Regions from separate parts of the Roseitalea sp. genome, predicted to be linked through region 2. Evidence: riboswitches for the same ligand, from Rfam matches in the RefSeq annotation. Region 2 holds a riboswitch; the other holds the start of a gene.

Region 1 (7,890 bases), on a different contig from region 2:
GCGATGCCCTTCAACTCGTCCTCGTCGAGCGCGGAAATCTCCCTGCCGTCGAACTCGTTGCCGCCGCTGGCCATCCAGCTCAGATCGCCGACCGCCTCGCGAATGTCGTCTGGCCAGTCGACCATGGGCGGCAGGCATTGCGCGGCGGGCAGGCACAGCCGCACCGCGGCCGTGCGCGCCAGATGCCGGCGCTCGACCACCGCATTGGTGAAATGGGTGGTGCCGATCATCACCGCGCCGACCTGGTCCTTGGGCACGGCGGACTGGTCGAGCGCCCTGGTCAGGCTTTCGACGACGCCCGTCATCACGTCCTCGCTCGTTGGCGACTTGACGCCGGCCAGGATGCGGTCGCCCTCCATGACCACCGCGTCCGTGTTCGTTCCGCCAACATCGATCCCTATTCTGAACATGGTCCCTCTCAATTGCCGAGCGCCGTCGAGGTGGCCAGAACCGCCTCGCGCTCCTGTCGTGTAACCTTGGGTTTTTGCGCCGCCTCGGCCTCTGTCAGCACCGGAATGGCGCTGAGCAGGGCGCGCGTATAGGCGTGCTCGGGCGCGGCGAAGACGCGCGCCGTCGGCCCGGTCTCGCAGATCCGGCCCCGGAACATCACCGCGACGCGGTTGCAGAAATTGCGCATCAGGCTCAGATCGTGGCTGATGAAGACGAAGGTCAGGTCGAACGCGTCGCGCAGGCGGTGCAGCAGATCGATGACGGTGGCCTGCACCAGCACGTCGAGCGCCGATGTCGGTTCGTCGAGCACGACGATGCGCGGCTTGACCGACAGCGCGCGGGCGATGGCGACGCGCTGCTTCTGGCCGCCCGAAAGCTCGTGCGGATACATGGACGCATAGGATGCGGGCAGGTCGACCATCTCCAGGAGCTCGGCGACGCGCCCGTCAATGTTGCTGCCCTCGTGGCCGGTGAACTTGAGCGGCACCGCCAACTGGTCGGCCACCGTGCGGCGCCGATTGAGCGACGAGCCGGGGTTCTGATAGACGATCTGGACCGTCTTGCGGAACGCCTGGGTGCCGGCGAAATCCGAAACCGGCCGGCCGTCGATCCTGATCTTGCCACTGGTCACCGGCGTCAGGCCGAGGATCATCTTGGCGAGCGTCGTCTTGCCCGAACCGCTCTCGCCGGCGATGCCGAAAATGTCGCCATGGTCGATCCGCAGCGACACATCGTCGACCGCGCGGTGGCTGCCGGTGATGCGGTTGAAGAGGCGCTCGCGCGTCGCGAAATCCTTGGTCACGGCGTCGATCTCGATCATGGGCCGGGGCTCGGCGTCGTTCTCGACGGTCCGCACGCCGTCGCCATAGAGCGGCGGCACGGCGGCCATCAGCCGCTTCGTATAGGGGTGCTCGCTGCGGGCGAAGATCCGCTCGCGCGGCCCGGCCTCGACGATGCGGCCCCGCTCCATCACGTTGACCCGGTCGGCGGTCTCGCGGACGACGCCGAGATTGTGCGTGATGATCAGCAGCGACAGTCCTTCCTCGGCGACCAGCCGGTTGAGCAGGTTGAGAATTTCCTGCTGGGTGGTCACGTCGAGCGCCGTGCCCGGCTCGTCGGCGATCAGAAGGTGCGGCTCGTTCAGGAGCGACATGCCGATCAGGACGCGCTGGCGCATGCCGCCCGACAGCATCATCGGATAGGATTGAAGGATGCGCGCGCCGTCCGCCAGTTGCACCTTGCGCAGCGTTTCGACGATGTGGTCCCGCCTGTCGCGGGCGCTGCGGGGTCGGCCAAGGCGGATATCGGCATAGCGGACGATGTCGTCCATCTGCCGGCCGATGGTCAGCACCGGGTTGAAGGACAAAAGCGGGTCCTGGAGCACGATCGACATGCCCGTGCCCTTGAGCCGGTTGCGCTCGGCGCGCGACAGGGTCAGCAGCGAGCGGCCCTCATAGTGGATCGTGCCGGCCTCGATGATCGCCGGCGGCATGGGCAGCGTGCCGATGATGGCGCGCATGGTCACGGTCTTGCCCGAACCCGACTGGCCGATCAGCGCGACGCGCTCGCCCTTTCGCACCCGCATGGAGACGTCGTGCAGGATGCGGCGGGTCCGGCCGTAGCTGGAAAAGGCGATGGTCAGCCCGTTGACGTCGAGGATCGGCGCGCTCACAGCTCGACGTCCATCATGTCGCGCAGCCCGTCGCCGAGCAGGTTGAAGCCGAGGATCGCATAGAGGATCGCAAGGCCGGGCATCAGCGCCTGCCACCAGAATTCGGGCATGTATTCCGAGCCGGTCGACACCATCGTGCCCAGGTCCGGCGTCGGCGGCTGGATGCCCAGGCCCAAAAAGGAGAGCGACGCGCCGAGCAGGATGACGAAGCCCGCGTCCAGCGACATCTTGACGGCGATGGCGGAGACGCAATTGGGCAGGAGTTCGCGGAAGAGGATATGGACATGGCTGGCGCCCGCCACCTTGGCGGCCTCGACATAGTCCTCGTTCATCTGCGCCTTGACGATCCGGTAGATCAGCCTTGTGTGCCAGGTCCACCACAGGAGCGTGATGGCGATCATGGCGTTGACCAGGTTGGGCGACAGCACGGCGGTGATGGCCAACGCCATGGCGAGCGGCGGCAGCGCCAGCATCACGTCGGTGAAACGCATGATGACGGTCTCGGTCCAGCCGCCGAAATACCCGGCGACAAGGCCGAGCACGACGCCGAGCGGCACGGCCACGCCCAGCACCCCGACCACGAGCCCCAGTGAAACGCGATAGCCGTAAAGAACGCGGCTCAAGATGTCGCGGCCGACATTGTCGGTGCCCATCCAGTGGTCCCAGCTTGGCGGGCTGTGCCGGTTGCGGAAGTCGACGAACGCGCCCGCCGATTCCGGCGAGGGTGCAAGAAACGGCGCGAAGACGGCGGCGCCGATGACTGAGATCACGATGAAGCCGCCGACCATCGCGCCGGGGTTTCGGGTGAAGCGATACCACGCCATGCGGCGGGCACTCATGGTGCGTTCGCCCTGGGCTGCCTCTTCGGGCAGCACGGCCGTCACGCGCCCGTCCTCGCGCGCAGGCGGTGGCGCGGATCGAGCACGCCCAGGATGATGTCGATCACCAGATTGGCGACGACGAAGAAGATGCCGGAGACCAGGACCACGCCGATCACCGCGTTCAGATCCTTTTGCAGGATGGTGCGCACGCCGTAGCTGGCGATGCCCGGCCAGGAAAAGACGAACTCGACGATGAAGGCGTTGCCGATCAGCGAGGCGAATTCGAGGCCGAGAATGGTCAGCGGCGCGACGGCGGCCACGCGCAGCATGTAGCGGAAGGTGACGACGCGCTCGGGAATGCCGTAGGCGCGCGCGGACTCGATGAAGTCGCGTCCGGCCACCTCGATCATCGCGGCCCGCGTGATGCGCATCACCTGGCCGATGCCGGCCGCCGCCAGCGCGATCGAGGGCAGGAGCAGGTGGCGGATCGCGTCGCCGACCACATCGAAGCGGCCCGCGATCAGCCCGTCGACGATCAGCAGCCCCGTAACGTTCGCCGAGAAGTCGAGCGAAGGGTCGAGCCGCCCGGTCACGGGGAAAAAGCCCCAATAATGGCTGGCGAGCAATTGCAGGACGATCGCCAGCACGAAGCCCGGCGTCACCACGCCGATCAGCGATATGACGCGGGTGAGGTTGTCGACCCAGGTGTCGCGATAGATGGCGGCGAGGACACCCAGCGGGATCGACAGGCCGATCTGCACGACGACGGTGAACAGGACCAGTTCGAAGGTGGCGGGCAGGGCGGCCATGATGTCGTCCATCACCGGCCGGCTGGTCAGAAGCGACGTGCCCAGATCGCCCTGCGCGAGCCCTGTCAGATAGGACCACAACTGCGCCCAGACCGGTGCGTCCAATCCCATTTCGAGGCGCAGTTGGGCGACCTGCTCGGCGGTGGCCAGCGGGCCGAGGGCGATGCGGGCGGGATCGCCGGGCACGATCCTCGCGATGACGAAAATCAGGATCGCAAGCCCGACGAGGACGAACAGCAGCGAAAGGGCGCGTTTGAGCAGATAGACGAGCAATGCCACCTCCACGCCCAACCTCGCAGAAACGGCGGCTCCTCAGCAGGCATTAAAATGGACAGCTTTGCACAAAAAAGTCTAGTTTTAACAAAAATCAGAGATTTCCTGTATTTTTTCAATAAGTTCACCGCGCTTTCGAACTTCGAATTCGCGCAGCAAGCTGCTGATGTGGTACTTCACCGTGGCTTCCGAGATGCCCAGATTGCGGGCGATCTGCTTGTTGGTCGCGCCCGACCGCAGCGCCGTGACGATCCGAAAGCGGCGGTGGCCGATGCCGCGCGCGCGCATCGGGCGCGGCACGACATAGCTCCTGCGGACCTTCTCAAGGGTTCGGCGCGTCATGCGGGCCAGCTGCGTATGGCCGCGTGCGAACCGGCCCGTCGCAAAGCGGCTTGCGACCGTGACGACGGCATCGCGATGTTCGAGGAAAGGCGCGATGTGTCCCTCGTCCACCGCGAGCCGGAGCGCGCGCTCCACATGCCGCCTTTGCGCCGTGCCGTCCCGCGCCTCGAAGGCGCGCTTGGCCGCCTGAAGCGCATCGACGATCGTCCCGCGCGGGCCGGGCGCCGCGACGACCTTATCGCCTGCGTGCGCCTCACTGAGGTTGCGCAGGAGCACGTGACCCAGCGCGCTCTGGATCGGCGACCGGCGTGCCGCCGAAACGACTTGTCGACAGGCGTCCTCACGGCAGTCGAGGCGCTCGATTTCGGCGTGGACCAGATCGAGCGCGGGCGCATGCCAGCCGTGCCGCCGGCTGAAGTCGACCTGGCATGCCTCCAGATAGCGCATGGCCTTGTCGCGCCCGGACTGGAAGAAGCTCGCCATGGTGCCGATCCGGCAGAGCTGTATGAAGATTTCGGCCCAGCTGTCGCCCGCCACCAGGCTGCGCCGCAGCGACTGCGCGCGAGACGGAACGGCCTCGATCGCGCCGATCTCGTAGGCGGCGGTCAGTCGCAGGGTTTCGATCAGGTCGTATTCGTTGCGGTAACGCGTGCCGGCGTGGCGCAGAAGGCGCTCGGCGGCATCGGTATGGCGGCGGGCCATGCGCAGATGGCCCTCGATGATGCTGAGGTCGGCCAGATGCAGGTGGATGAAGTGTTCGAGATAGGCGTGGCCGGCCGCGCGATAGCTTTCAAGCGCGCGCCGCCCGGAGGTCTGGGCCTCGTTGAGCCGGTTGAGCCGAACCAGGTTCGCCAGCATGGCATTGTGATAGAGCCCCTCGCGCAGCGGCGAGCCGAGCGGCAGGCGGCGCTCAAGCTGCTTCCAGCGCGTGATGCTCTCCTGGCTGATCGGGTCGCCCAGATGGATCGAGACGAGCAGCCGGCTCATCTCGACCCGGATCGTCGGCTCGAAATCGAGCGCTGGATCGTCGAGACAGGCGCGGGCGCGGCCCGCCCGCCCCTGCTTGCAAAGATGCATGCACAGCGCTCCGAGAAACGCTTCATTGTCGCGCCAAAGCCCTTCGGGCGCCGCCTCGATGATCCTGCCCAGCGGCGCGTAGCCGTGGATGAACGCGAAAAGATCGCCACCGCCGGTTTCGAACCGCCGCATCGCGGTGTCGATGTCGCCGGCGGCGAAGCGGTCGAGGACATTGGCGGCCAGGGCCCGGCTCGGCCTGACGGCCCTGTCGATCACGGTGTCGGTGTTCATGGCGCCATCGTGCCATCGGCCGCGACCGCCGGCAACATCGCGAGCCCTGCCCGCCCGTGCGCTCTTTCGACATCCACATGTCCGATTTCGCTTGTTCCCCCATCGAGCAATGCTTACCAATGGCGTCGCAACGGTGCCGCCCGAAAGGGTGGAGAATAGGGAATTCGGTGCGGCGACCCAAATCGGGGCCAAGGCCGAAGCTGTCCTCGCAACTGTAGGCGATGAGCCGATGTCGTCGATGCCACTGGCCGTAGGGCCGGGAAGGCAAGACACCGGCGCTCGAATCGCAAGCCAGGAGACCTGCCGTTCACCGAGAGTTCGGGCACCGCCGAGGGGTTGCGGTGACGGCCGTGCGGCGGGTCCCGCGCGCCAAGCGCGCATGGGCCGGCCAGGCGGACCGCTTCCATGCGCGCGTCCGACGCTCTCTTTGGTCAAACCGGCCGGCGATGCCGCCGCGCCATATCAAAGACTGAGGAGCACAATGCCGAACGCTTTCACGAACCGCCTTGCGGCGCCGCTTGCCGCCATCGGCCTTGCGGTCTCGACCGCAGTCCTGGCCGCGGTCCCGGCGGCCGCGCCGGCCCTCGCCGAAACCCGCGAAATGGTCATGGCCGCGCCGCGCGATCTGGCGCCCGGACCGGAGGATGCCTACTACACCTCGACGATCCTGCACGTATGGGAGCCGCTGGTCGTCGGCGGCGAGGACGGCCGGCCCGTCCCGCACCTGGTCACCGACTGGCGGATGTCCGAGGACGGCAAGACATGGACCTTCACGATCCGGCAGAACGTCACCTTCCACAATGGCGAGACGATGACGGCCGAGCACGTGGTCGCGAACTTCCAGCGCATGATCGACGTCAGCCCCAAGCGATCGCCCTTCTACACGATGAATGTCGAGCGCTCCTATCCCGGCCTGGTTTCCGTCGATGTGGTCGACGACGCCCGGTTCACCATGGTCTTCGATGCGCCGCGTCCGACCCTGCCATACGCGATGGTCAACTTCTCCTCGCCCGTCGTCCATCCCGACAGCTTCGATGACGAGGGCAACTTCTCCCGGTTTCCGATCGGCACCGGACCGTTCAGGCTGGTCGCGCACGATCCGCAGGTCGACCTCGTGATCGAGCGTTTCGACGGCTATTGGGGCGCGCCGGCCGGCACGCAGCGCATTCGCGTGCGGACCATTCCCGATGCCGATACGCGCGCGGCCGCCTTCCGCGCCGAGGAGATCGTCGCCGTGATGGATCTGGGCGCCATGCCCCCCGAGCAGGCGGTCGGCCTGGCGCAGGACCCCCGGTTCGAGATTTCGTACAACCCGTCCAGCATCTCGCACTATCTGCACATCAACGGCACGGACGGGCCGCTGGCCGACGCCCGCATGCGCCAGGCGATCAGCCTGGCGATCGATCGCGATCAGATCGTCGAACTCTATCGCGGCTTCACGACGCCGACGGTCAACTTCCTGAACGTGACCAACCCGTTCCACATCGATATCCCGATCGAGCACGATGTCGGGCGCGCCGCAGAGCTCGCGGACGCGGTGCTCGGCGGTGGGCGCGCCTCGGTGAGGATGCTCGTTCCCTCCTGGGGCCTTGGCCGCTACCCTTACCGCGCGCAATCGGAGCTGATCCAGTTCATGCTGGCGCCGATCGGCCTTGATGTCGCAATCGAGGTCATGGACGGTGGCGCGTTCAACGAAGCCATGCGCCGGGGCGAATACGATATCGCCATGCGTATCCAGGGTCTGCCCAACGCCGATCCGGCGACGCTCTTCAACAGCTATCTGCGCGCCGGCGGCAACCAGAACATGGCCTTCAGCCTGGGTTACGACAATCCGCAGATGAACGCGCTGATCGATGCGGCGAACGCCTCGCTCGATCTGGTCGAGCGGGCCGAACTCTATGCGCAGATCCAGCGCCTGGCCGCCCGTGACCTGCCCACCGTTCCGCTGATGAACGATGCGACCGTGATCGTGCATCATGTGGACGTTGTGGGGCTTGAGCAGCGGGTCTACGGCACGACGCTGCCGCGTGCGGCCTGGTCCGACGACTGATCGTCACCCGATGCTCGGCTATACGCTGCGCCGGATGATGCTGGCCGTGCCGGTCCTCGTCGGCGCCACCGTCATCGCCTTTGCCCTCGGCGTCATCGCGCCGGGGGACCCTGTCGCCGACGCCCTTGCTCAAAACGGGTTCGATGCGCCGACCCCCGAAGAGAT
Region 2 (7,946 bases):
CGGTGCAGGCTCTCATGCGCGGCCGATCCCCAGCCTGTCGAGGGGACACGGGCCAGCGCCACGACCAGATCGGTCAGAAGCCGGCCCTCGGGCGCCTTGCCGAAGACGTGCAGCCCGTCGCGGATCTGCATCTCCTTCAGATCGCACAGATAGGCGTCGAGCTTTTCGAGCGCGGCATCGTCCGCCTCGCCACGGGCAATGCCGGCGTCCCGGTCGAGCCCGATATCGCGCACCAGGTCGAGAATGCGGGCCTTCAAGAGCGTGAGCCGGCGCGGATCGTTGCCCGCCGCCTCGTAATATTCGTCGACCAGCGCTTCGAGATCCTTGAGCGGGCCGTAGCTCTCGGCGCGGGTCAGCGGCGGGGTCAGATGATCGATGATGACGGCCGCCGCGCGCCGCTTGGCCTGGGTGCCCTCGCCCGGATCGTTGACGATGAACGGATAGATGTGCGGCAGCGGGCCGAGCGCGGCTTCCGGAAAACAGGTCTCCGACAGCGCCAGCGCCTTGCCCGGCAGCCATTCCAGATTGCCGTGCTTGCCCATATGGAGAACGGCGTGCACGTCGGCCTGGGTGCGCAGAAAGGCATAAAAGGCCAGATAGCCGTGCGGGGGCACGAGATCGGGGCAATGATAGCTGTCCTTGGGATCGATATTGTAGCCGCGCGCCGGCTGGATGCCGACAAGCACGTTGCCGAAGCGCGCGAGCGGCAGGGCGAACGCACCGTCCCGAAAGAAGGGGTCGGCCTCCGGCGCGCCCCATCGGGCAACGACCGCATCCTGAATCGCCGTGGGAAGCGATTCAAGGAACGCCTTGTAATGATTCAGGCAAAGCGTCTCGCGGACCGCGCGCCCATCGGCCGTCGCGTTGGTCGGCCCCGCCTTCAGGTGCGCGATCAGCGCATCGCCGTCGGCCGGCGGTTCGCCGACATCGTAGCCCGCCCGCCCCATCGCCCGCAGCGCTTCCACCGTGCCGGCGGGCGCATCGAGCCCCACCCCGTTGGCGAGCCGCCCGTCGCGGTTTGGATAGTTGGCGAGCACCATGGCGACGCGCCGCCCGGACGCCGGCGTCCGCCGCAGCCGCGCCCAGCCCACGGCCAGATCGGCGACGAAGGCGATCCGGTCGGGGACCGGCCTGTGCGCGACGATGGTGCATTGGGTCGCCTCGTCCCAGGTCTCGGCGGCCTTGAACGAGATCGCCCGCGACAGCACGCGCCCGTCCACCTCCGGCAGGGCGACGTTCATGGCCAGGTCGCGCGCGGTCAGGCCCTGGCTGGAGGCGGCCCACGCCTCGCACGAGGCGCCGGCCAGCACCGCCTGCAAGACCGGCGCGCCGGTCGCTTCCAGCGCGGTCGGCACGTGGCGCCCGCCCGGCGCCGAGACGGCAAAGCCGGTCATGTTGATGACGATATCGGGCGGGTCGGCCTCGAACAGGCGCATCACCGTCGCCACGGACACATCGTCCTTGAGGCTTGCAACGAAGATGGGCGTCACCGCCATGCCGCGCTCGGCGAGCGCCCGGGCCAGCGCCTCGACCGGCGCGGTCTGTCCCGACTGGACAAGCGCCCGGTAGAAAATGATGCCGGCGTGGCAAGCCATGCCGGCACCCCCCTCTGCCGGCTTCGCCGACATCTCCCCCACAAGGGGGGAGAGTGGGCGCGAACGGGCAGACCTGGCTCCCGCCCTCCCCCCTTTTGGGGGAGATGTCCCGCCAGGCACAGAGAGGGGGAGTTCCAGAACGCCCGCCTTCAGCAGGGGCACGGCCTCGCCCATAACCGGACGACCCGCCGACAGATCGGCGCACCCGGCCAGAAAGGCCGCCGCATTGTCCGGCCCGCCCTCGCGCAGGAACGCCCAGAGCCGGCCGCGGTCTGCGGCGGGCACCGTGCAGAACGGATCGAGCGCCGGGTCGGACCGGTCGTCGCCCGGCAGCAGCGCCAGCGCGAACCCGTACGCGCCCGCCGCCGCGCGCAGCGCCTCGACCGCATGGTTCCAGTAGGACACCCCGCCGAGCAGCCGCGCGACGACCAACCTTGCGTGCCGCCCCGTCCGCTCGATCCAGGTGTCGACCGACATGGCATGGCGCACCTGCGTCAGGTTGACGAGCCGCAGCGACGGCCCGCCCCCCCGCGCGCGGTGAGCGGCCGCAAGGCTCGCCAGTTCGGTGTCCGCCGCCGAAAGCACGCACACATCGCCCGGCGTCTGGCCGAGATCGACCGCCTCGCCCTCGCCGTCGGTCAGCGCGCCTTTCCGGGCCAGCAGCAGGTGCATTCAGATATGCCCTTCGCAACGTTCGAGCACCCCCCTTTGTCGGCTGCGCCGACAAAGGGGGGTTCGGGTCGACGACACCTTAGGTCGCCGCCTTCACCGCATCGGCGATCGCCGCCTCGTCCATATCGTGCAGGCCGATCACCACCAGCCGCGTCGAAGGCGTTTCGTCCGCCGCCCAGGGCCGGTCGAAATAGGTTTCGATGCGCTGGCCGACGGCCTGCACGACGAGCCGCATGGGTTTTCCGGGCACCGCGCAGAACCCCTTGACGCGCAGCACGTCATGATCGGCGATCACCCGTCTGAGGCCGGCGACGAACCCGTCGGGATCGCGGACGGCCTCCGCCTCGACCACGAAACTGTCGAAATCGTCATGGTCGTGCGCATGGCCGTCGGCGTGATGGAGTTCATGGTGCGACTTGCGCATCGCGATCTGGTCCTCGGTCGCCGATCGAAGCCCGAGCAGCACCTCGACCGGCAGGTTGCCGTGGCTGGCATGGATCACCTTGAGCGGTCTTTCCACCTGGCCGGCCACATTCATGCGCACGGCGTCGAGCGCATGGTCGTCGACCAGATCGGCCTTGTTCAGAACGACCATGTCGGCGGCGCGGATCTGGTCCTCGAACAGCTCTTCGAGCGGGCTTTCATGGTCGAGGGTCTCATCGGCCAGGCGCTGGGCGTCGAGCGCGTCATGGTCGGATGCGAACCGGCCCTCGGCGACCGCCGCCGCATCGATCACCGTGACAACGCCGTCGACGGTGACCTGCGTTTTGATGTCGGGCCAGTTGAAGGCCGCGACCAGCGGCTGCGGCAGCGCCAGACCGGACGTTTCGATGACGATATGATCGGGGCGGACATCGCGTTCGAGCAGCGCGGTCATGGTCGGCACGAAATCGTCGGCCACCGTGCAGCAGATGCAGCCATTGGTCAGTTCGACGATGTCGTCCTCGGTGCAGGTGTCGACGCCGCAGCCCTTCAGCACCTCGCCGTCGACGCCCAGATCGCCGAACTCGTTGATGATCAGGGCGATTCGCCTGCCGTTCGCATTGTGCAGCATGCTGCGGATCATCGTCGTCTTGCCAGCGCCCAGAAAGCCGGTGATGACCGTCGCCGGTATCTTCTCGTTGAGCATCCTTCACCCCTTGAGTTTGAGCGGCAAACCCGCCGCCACGAAAAAGACCGCGGCCGCCTGGGCGGCCACTTCCTGGTTGAGCCGGCCGGCATGGTCGCGGAAATCGCGCGCCATCGCATTGTCGGGCACGATGCCGAGCCCCACCTCGTTGGACACCAGCACAACCGGGCTATCCAGCGCGGCCAGCGCGTCCAAGAGCGCGAGGAACCGCGCATGAAGATCGGCCTCGGCGAGCATCAGATTGGTGACCCAGAGCGTCAGGCAGTCGACCAGCACCGCGCTGCCCGGCGCCGCCTCGCGCGCGAGCGCCCCTTCCAGGTCGTCATGCGCCTCGACGAGGCGCCAGCGGGCGCCGCGCCGGGCGCGGTGACGGGCGATGCGCGCGCCCATCTCCGCATCGAAAACCTGCGCGGTGGCGATATAGACGGGCGTCAGGCCGGTGCCGGCCACGAGCCGCTCGGCGAAGACGGACTTGCCCGAACGCGCGCCGCCGAGCACGAGTGTCGCGCCATCGCCAAGTTCGGTGTCGTCCATGGTTCCCGCGCGGCCTTCCTGCCATGGCGGACCGGGTGTCGGGGAATGGACCGGAAAGCCCGCCGCGGGCGGCGATGCCGGCCCGGCGCTGCGCGTGTCTGGCCATTCCGGGAACGCCCGTCCCGTGAGGTTTCGTCGCGATCGGCAGGTCTCCTGGCTCATGGCGGCGCGGTCGGAACCGCATCGGATCGTCCAGCCTTCCCGGCTTGCGCCAGTGGCCGCCGCAAAGCGGCGAAGGACGTCCGCGCCATCATACAGTCGCGGGGTCGGCTGCGATTGAAGCGCCCGGCTTGGGTCCGCCCGTCGCATTCCCTTTTCGTCCGCCGCGCCACGGGCTTGGCGGAACCGATCGGTCCGGTCAGGTTAGGCGGGCCGAAGACCCCAAGTCAACGCAATTCGGCGGTTCCCCGCCGAGCCCGGAACGATCGGGCGGCGGCGCGCATCGCATCGGCGTCGACCACCGCCTCCAGCGCATCGGCCAGCGAATCGAGGGCGGCAAGGACACGCGCGCGATGATCGACCGCCTCGGCCTTTATGCCGAACTGCCCCAGAAAGGCCTGGCGAAATGGCCCGCCGTCGAACAGCCCGTGCAGATAGGTGCCGAACACCCGTCCGTCGGGCGATGTCGCGCCATCGGGCCGATCGCCGATCATGGCGACCGGGCGGGCGCAGTCGGGACCCGTCGTCTCGCCCAGATGGATCTCGTAGCCGGCAAGGGGCGCCCCGAACCGGATCGAGCGGGCTTGCGCGTTGCGCACCGTCTTGCCGGAGCTCATCACCGTCTCGATGTCGAGCAGGCCGAGACCCTCGGCCTCGCCCGGCGCGCCCTCTATGCCCGCCGGATCGCGCACGGCGCGCCCGAGCATCTGGTAGCCGCCGCACAGGCCGATGACGTGGCCGCCGCGCCGCGCGTGCGCGCGGATCGAGCCGCGCCAGCCATTGCGGTCGAGCGCGCGCAGATCGGCAATCGTCGACTTGGAGCCGGGCAGCACGATCACGTCCGCATCGGACGGGATCGATTCGCCGGACCGCACCATCACCACATCGACGTCCGGTTCGGCGGCCAGCGGGTCGAGATCGTCGAAATTGGCGATTCGGCCCAGGACCGGCACCGCGACCGTGAGCGCGCCGCCGGCCCTGCCGCCGGTCCTGTCGACCGCCACCGAATCCTCGGCCGGAAGGCGCCGCACCGCCTCCAGCCAGGGAACGACGCCGAACGACGGCCATCCGGTGAAGCGCCCGATCGCTTCGAGCCCGTCATCGAACAGCGACACCTCGCCGCGGAACTTGTTGATCAGATAGCCGATCACCGCCGCCCGATCCGGGGGGGCGAGAACGGCGTGGGTTCCCACCAGCGAAGCGATCACGCCGCCCCGGTCGATGTCGCCGACCAGCACGACGGGCACGCGCGCGCGCGTGGCGAAGCCCATATTGGCGATGTCGCCGGCGCGCAGATTGATCTCGGCGGGCGAGCCGGCGCCCTCGACGAGCACGAGATCGGCCTGGGCGGCGAGCCGTTCGTAACTCTCCAGCACCGCGCCCATCAGGCGGGGCTTGTGGCGCTTGTAGTCGGCGCCGCGGGCGATGCCGGCCACCTTGCCGTGCACAACCATCTGGCTTCCATTGTCGCTTTGCGGCTTGAGCAGAACCGGGTTCATGTGGATCGACGCGGGAGCGCCGCACGCCAGCGCCTGCAACCACTGCGCCCGCCCGATCTCGCCGCCATCGTCGGCGACGGCGGCATTGTTCGACATGTTCTGCGGCTTGAACGGCCGCACGGCCAGCCCGCGCCGCACGAACAGCCGGCACAGGCCGGCGACCAGCACCGACTTGCCGACATCGGACCCGGTGCCCTGGAACATGATCGCCTCGGTCATGGCAGGAGAGCGAGAGCCTTTCATGCTTGGATGGAATCGTACTGCCGGAGGGGTTTTGCGGCAAGGTCGAGGAACGCTGCGCAGCACGGACTGGTCGTCCGGGCAAGCAGCGGTCCGATGGATTTGCCGCAAAAAGCCCCGGCCCACCGGTCGCGGCTTGCCGCGACCGGCAACTTGAAGCGCCCAAGCCGGTTCGGGTGGATTTTCGGGCGGCGGACGCCCGGTGCGTCGAGCCGCTTGCCCGTAGCGCGGCTACGCGCTGCGCGTCTCTCCTGCCGGATCATCACGCCGACCGCAAAACAGAACTGTTTCCATACAAGCATGAAAGGCTCTAGAGCCAGTCGGAGGAAAAGAAAAGCGCCGCATATGGCCGGTACGCTTCAGGCGATGTGGCCGCGCCCCGATACAAGAACCCCGACACGGGCCCGAGCCGGGACGGAAACTCCGGTACGCAGTACCTGATCCGGAGGCCGAAAGGCGTCACGGCGCCTCGGCGCCCATGATTAGCCGCACATCGTTACCAGCAGGTTGATGAGACATTAAGCAAGTCTGAACCGGGACCTGCGGAAAGCTGGCGCGCGCGCAGACGACGGGCATGGCGGCTCACCGCCCGACCCGCCAGACCGCATCGTGGATGATCCGCCCCACCTTCCGCCCCGCGCCTGTCTCCCTGGCCGAACCGGGCTCGCTTCAGCCGAAGGCGTCGGGCATCGAGTCCTTCTTTTGCAGCATGAAGAGCTGCAACGCCTCGTCGATGGCCGCATCGAGCGCCGGCGCCTCATAGGCGGCCAGCCAGTCGCGGCAGCGCTGGTTGGCCCGCTCCTCGACGCGCTTGCCGCCCTCGGCCAGCCACTGCTCGAAGGAATTGTTGTCGGCGACCGTCGAGCGATAAAAGGCGGTCTGGAAATTCCTCTGGGTGTGCGCGCAGCCCAGATAGTGGCTGCCCGGCCCCACCTCGGCGATCGCATCGAGCGCCTGGCCGTTCTGCGACAGGTCCACGCCGCGGCTCATCGCCTGCATCACGCCGAGCTGGTCGACATCGATCATGAACTTGTCGAACGAGGCGACAAGGCCGCCCTCCAGCCATCCGGCCGCATGCAGGGCGAAGTTGGTGCCCGCCAGAAGTGTCATGTTGATCGTGTTCGCGCTTTCGTGCGCGGCCTGCGCGTCGGGCAGCTTGGAGCCGCACAGCGAGCCGCCCGTGCGGAACGGCAGGCCGGCGCGCCGGGCCAGTTGCGCCGCGCCGTAGGAGACGAGCGAGGGCTCGGGCGTGCCGAAGGTCGGCGCGCCCGACTGCATCGAGATCGAGGCGGCGAACGTGCCGAAGACGACCGGCGCGCCGGGCCGGCAAAGCTGGGTGAAGGCGGCGCCGGCGAGCACCTCGGCGAGGATCTGCGTCAGCGTGCCGGCGACGGTGACCGGGCTCATCGCGCCGGCCAGGATGAAGGGCGAGACGATGCAGGCCTGGGTCGCGCGCGCATAGACCTTGGCCGCGCCCAGCATGGTGCCGTCGAACACCATGGGCGAATTGGCGTTGATCAGGTTGATCAGCACGCAATTGGCGTCCACGAAAGCCTCGCCGAAGACGATCCTGGCCATCGCCACGCTGTCCTCGGCGCGTTCGGGCGCGGTGACCGAGCCCATGAACGGCTTGTCCGAAAAGCGGATGTGGCTGTAGACCATGTCCAGATGACGCTTGTTGACGGGCACGTCGACCGGCTCGCACACAGTGCCGCCCGAATGATGCAGCGACGGCGCCATGTAGGCGAGCCGGACGAGGTTGCGGAAGTCGTCGATCGTCGCGTAGCGCCGCTCGCCGTCAAGGCCCCGCACGAAGGGCGGGCCGTAGACCGGCGCGAACACGGTCGCATCGCCGCCGATCTGGACCGAGCGCGCCGGATTGCGCGCATGCTGGGTGAAGACCGGCGGCGCCGTCTTCAGAAGGTCGCGGCACAGCCCCCTTGGAAAGCGCACGCGCTCGCCCCTGACGTCGGCGCCGGCTTCCTTCCACAGCGCCAGAGCCTCGGCATCCTCGCGGAACTCGATGCCGATCTCCTCCAGAACCCTGTCGGCATTGGCCTCGATCAGCGCGAGCCCCTCTTCGTTCAGCACTTCATAGAGCGGGACCGCGCGGGTGAT

What was found. Region 2 has a riboswitch for cobalamin ahead of cobU (bifunctional adenosylcobinamide kinase/adenosylcobinamide-phosphate guanylyltransferase). Riboswitches for the same ligand answer to the same signal wherever they lie in the genome.
Region 1: it holds a riboswitch for cobalamin, as region 2 does, so the genes downstream of both, AC5E6L_RS11840 (ABC transporter substrate-binding protein) here and cobU (bifunctional adenosylcobinamide kinase/adenosylcobinamide-phosphate guanylyltransferase) in region 2, are expected to answer to the same signal.

The regions. Positions count from the first base shown of each region.
Region 1 covers NZ_CFIFWG010000135.1:71-7,960, reverse strand. Annotated here, with positions in the region: partial or broken gene AC5E6L_RS11865 (hydantoinase/oxoprolinase N-terminal domain-containing protein) at 1-410, opposite strand, end outside; gene AC5E6L_RS11860 (dipeptide ABC transporter ATP-binding protein) at 419-2,122, opposite strand; gene AC5E6L_RS11855 (ABC transporter permease) at 2,119-2,961, opposite strand; gene AC5E6L_RS11850 (ABC transporter permease) at 3,003-4,037, opposite strand; gene AC5E6L_RS11845 (helix-turn-helix transcriptional regulator) at 4,110-5,675, opposite strand; cobalamin riboswitch at 5,792-5,997, shown strand; gene AC5E6L_RS11840 (ABC transporter substrate-binding protein) at 6,157-7,725, shown strand; partial or broken gene AC5E6L_RS11835 (ABC transporter permease) at 7,736-7,890, shown strand, end outside.
Region 2 covers NZ_CFIFWG010000085.1:11-7,956, reverse strand. Annotated here, with positions in the region: partial or broken gene cobN (cobaltochelatase subunit CobN) at 1-2,267, opposite strand, end outside; gene cobW (cobalamin biosynthesis protein CobW) at 2,347-3,396, opposite strand; gene cobU (bifunctional adenosylcobinamide kinase/adenosylcobinamide-phosphate guanylyltransferase) at 3,400-3,930, opposite strand; cobalamin riboswitch at 4,057-4,295, opposite strand; gene AC5E6L_RS09175 (cobyric acid synthase) at 4,317-5,807, opposite strand; partial or broken gene AC5E6L_RS09170 (trimethylamine methyltransferase family protein) at 6,498-7,946, opposite strand, start outside.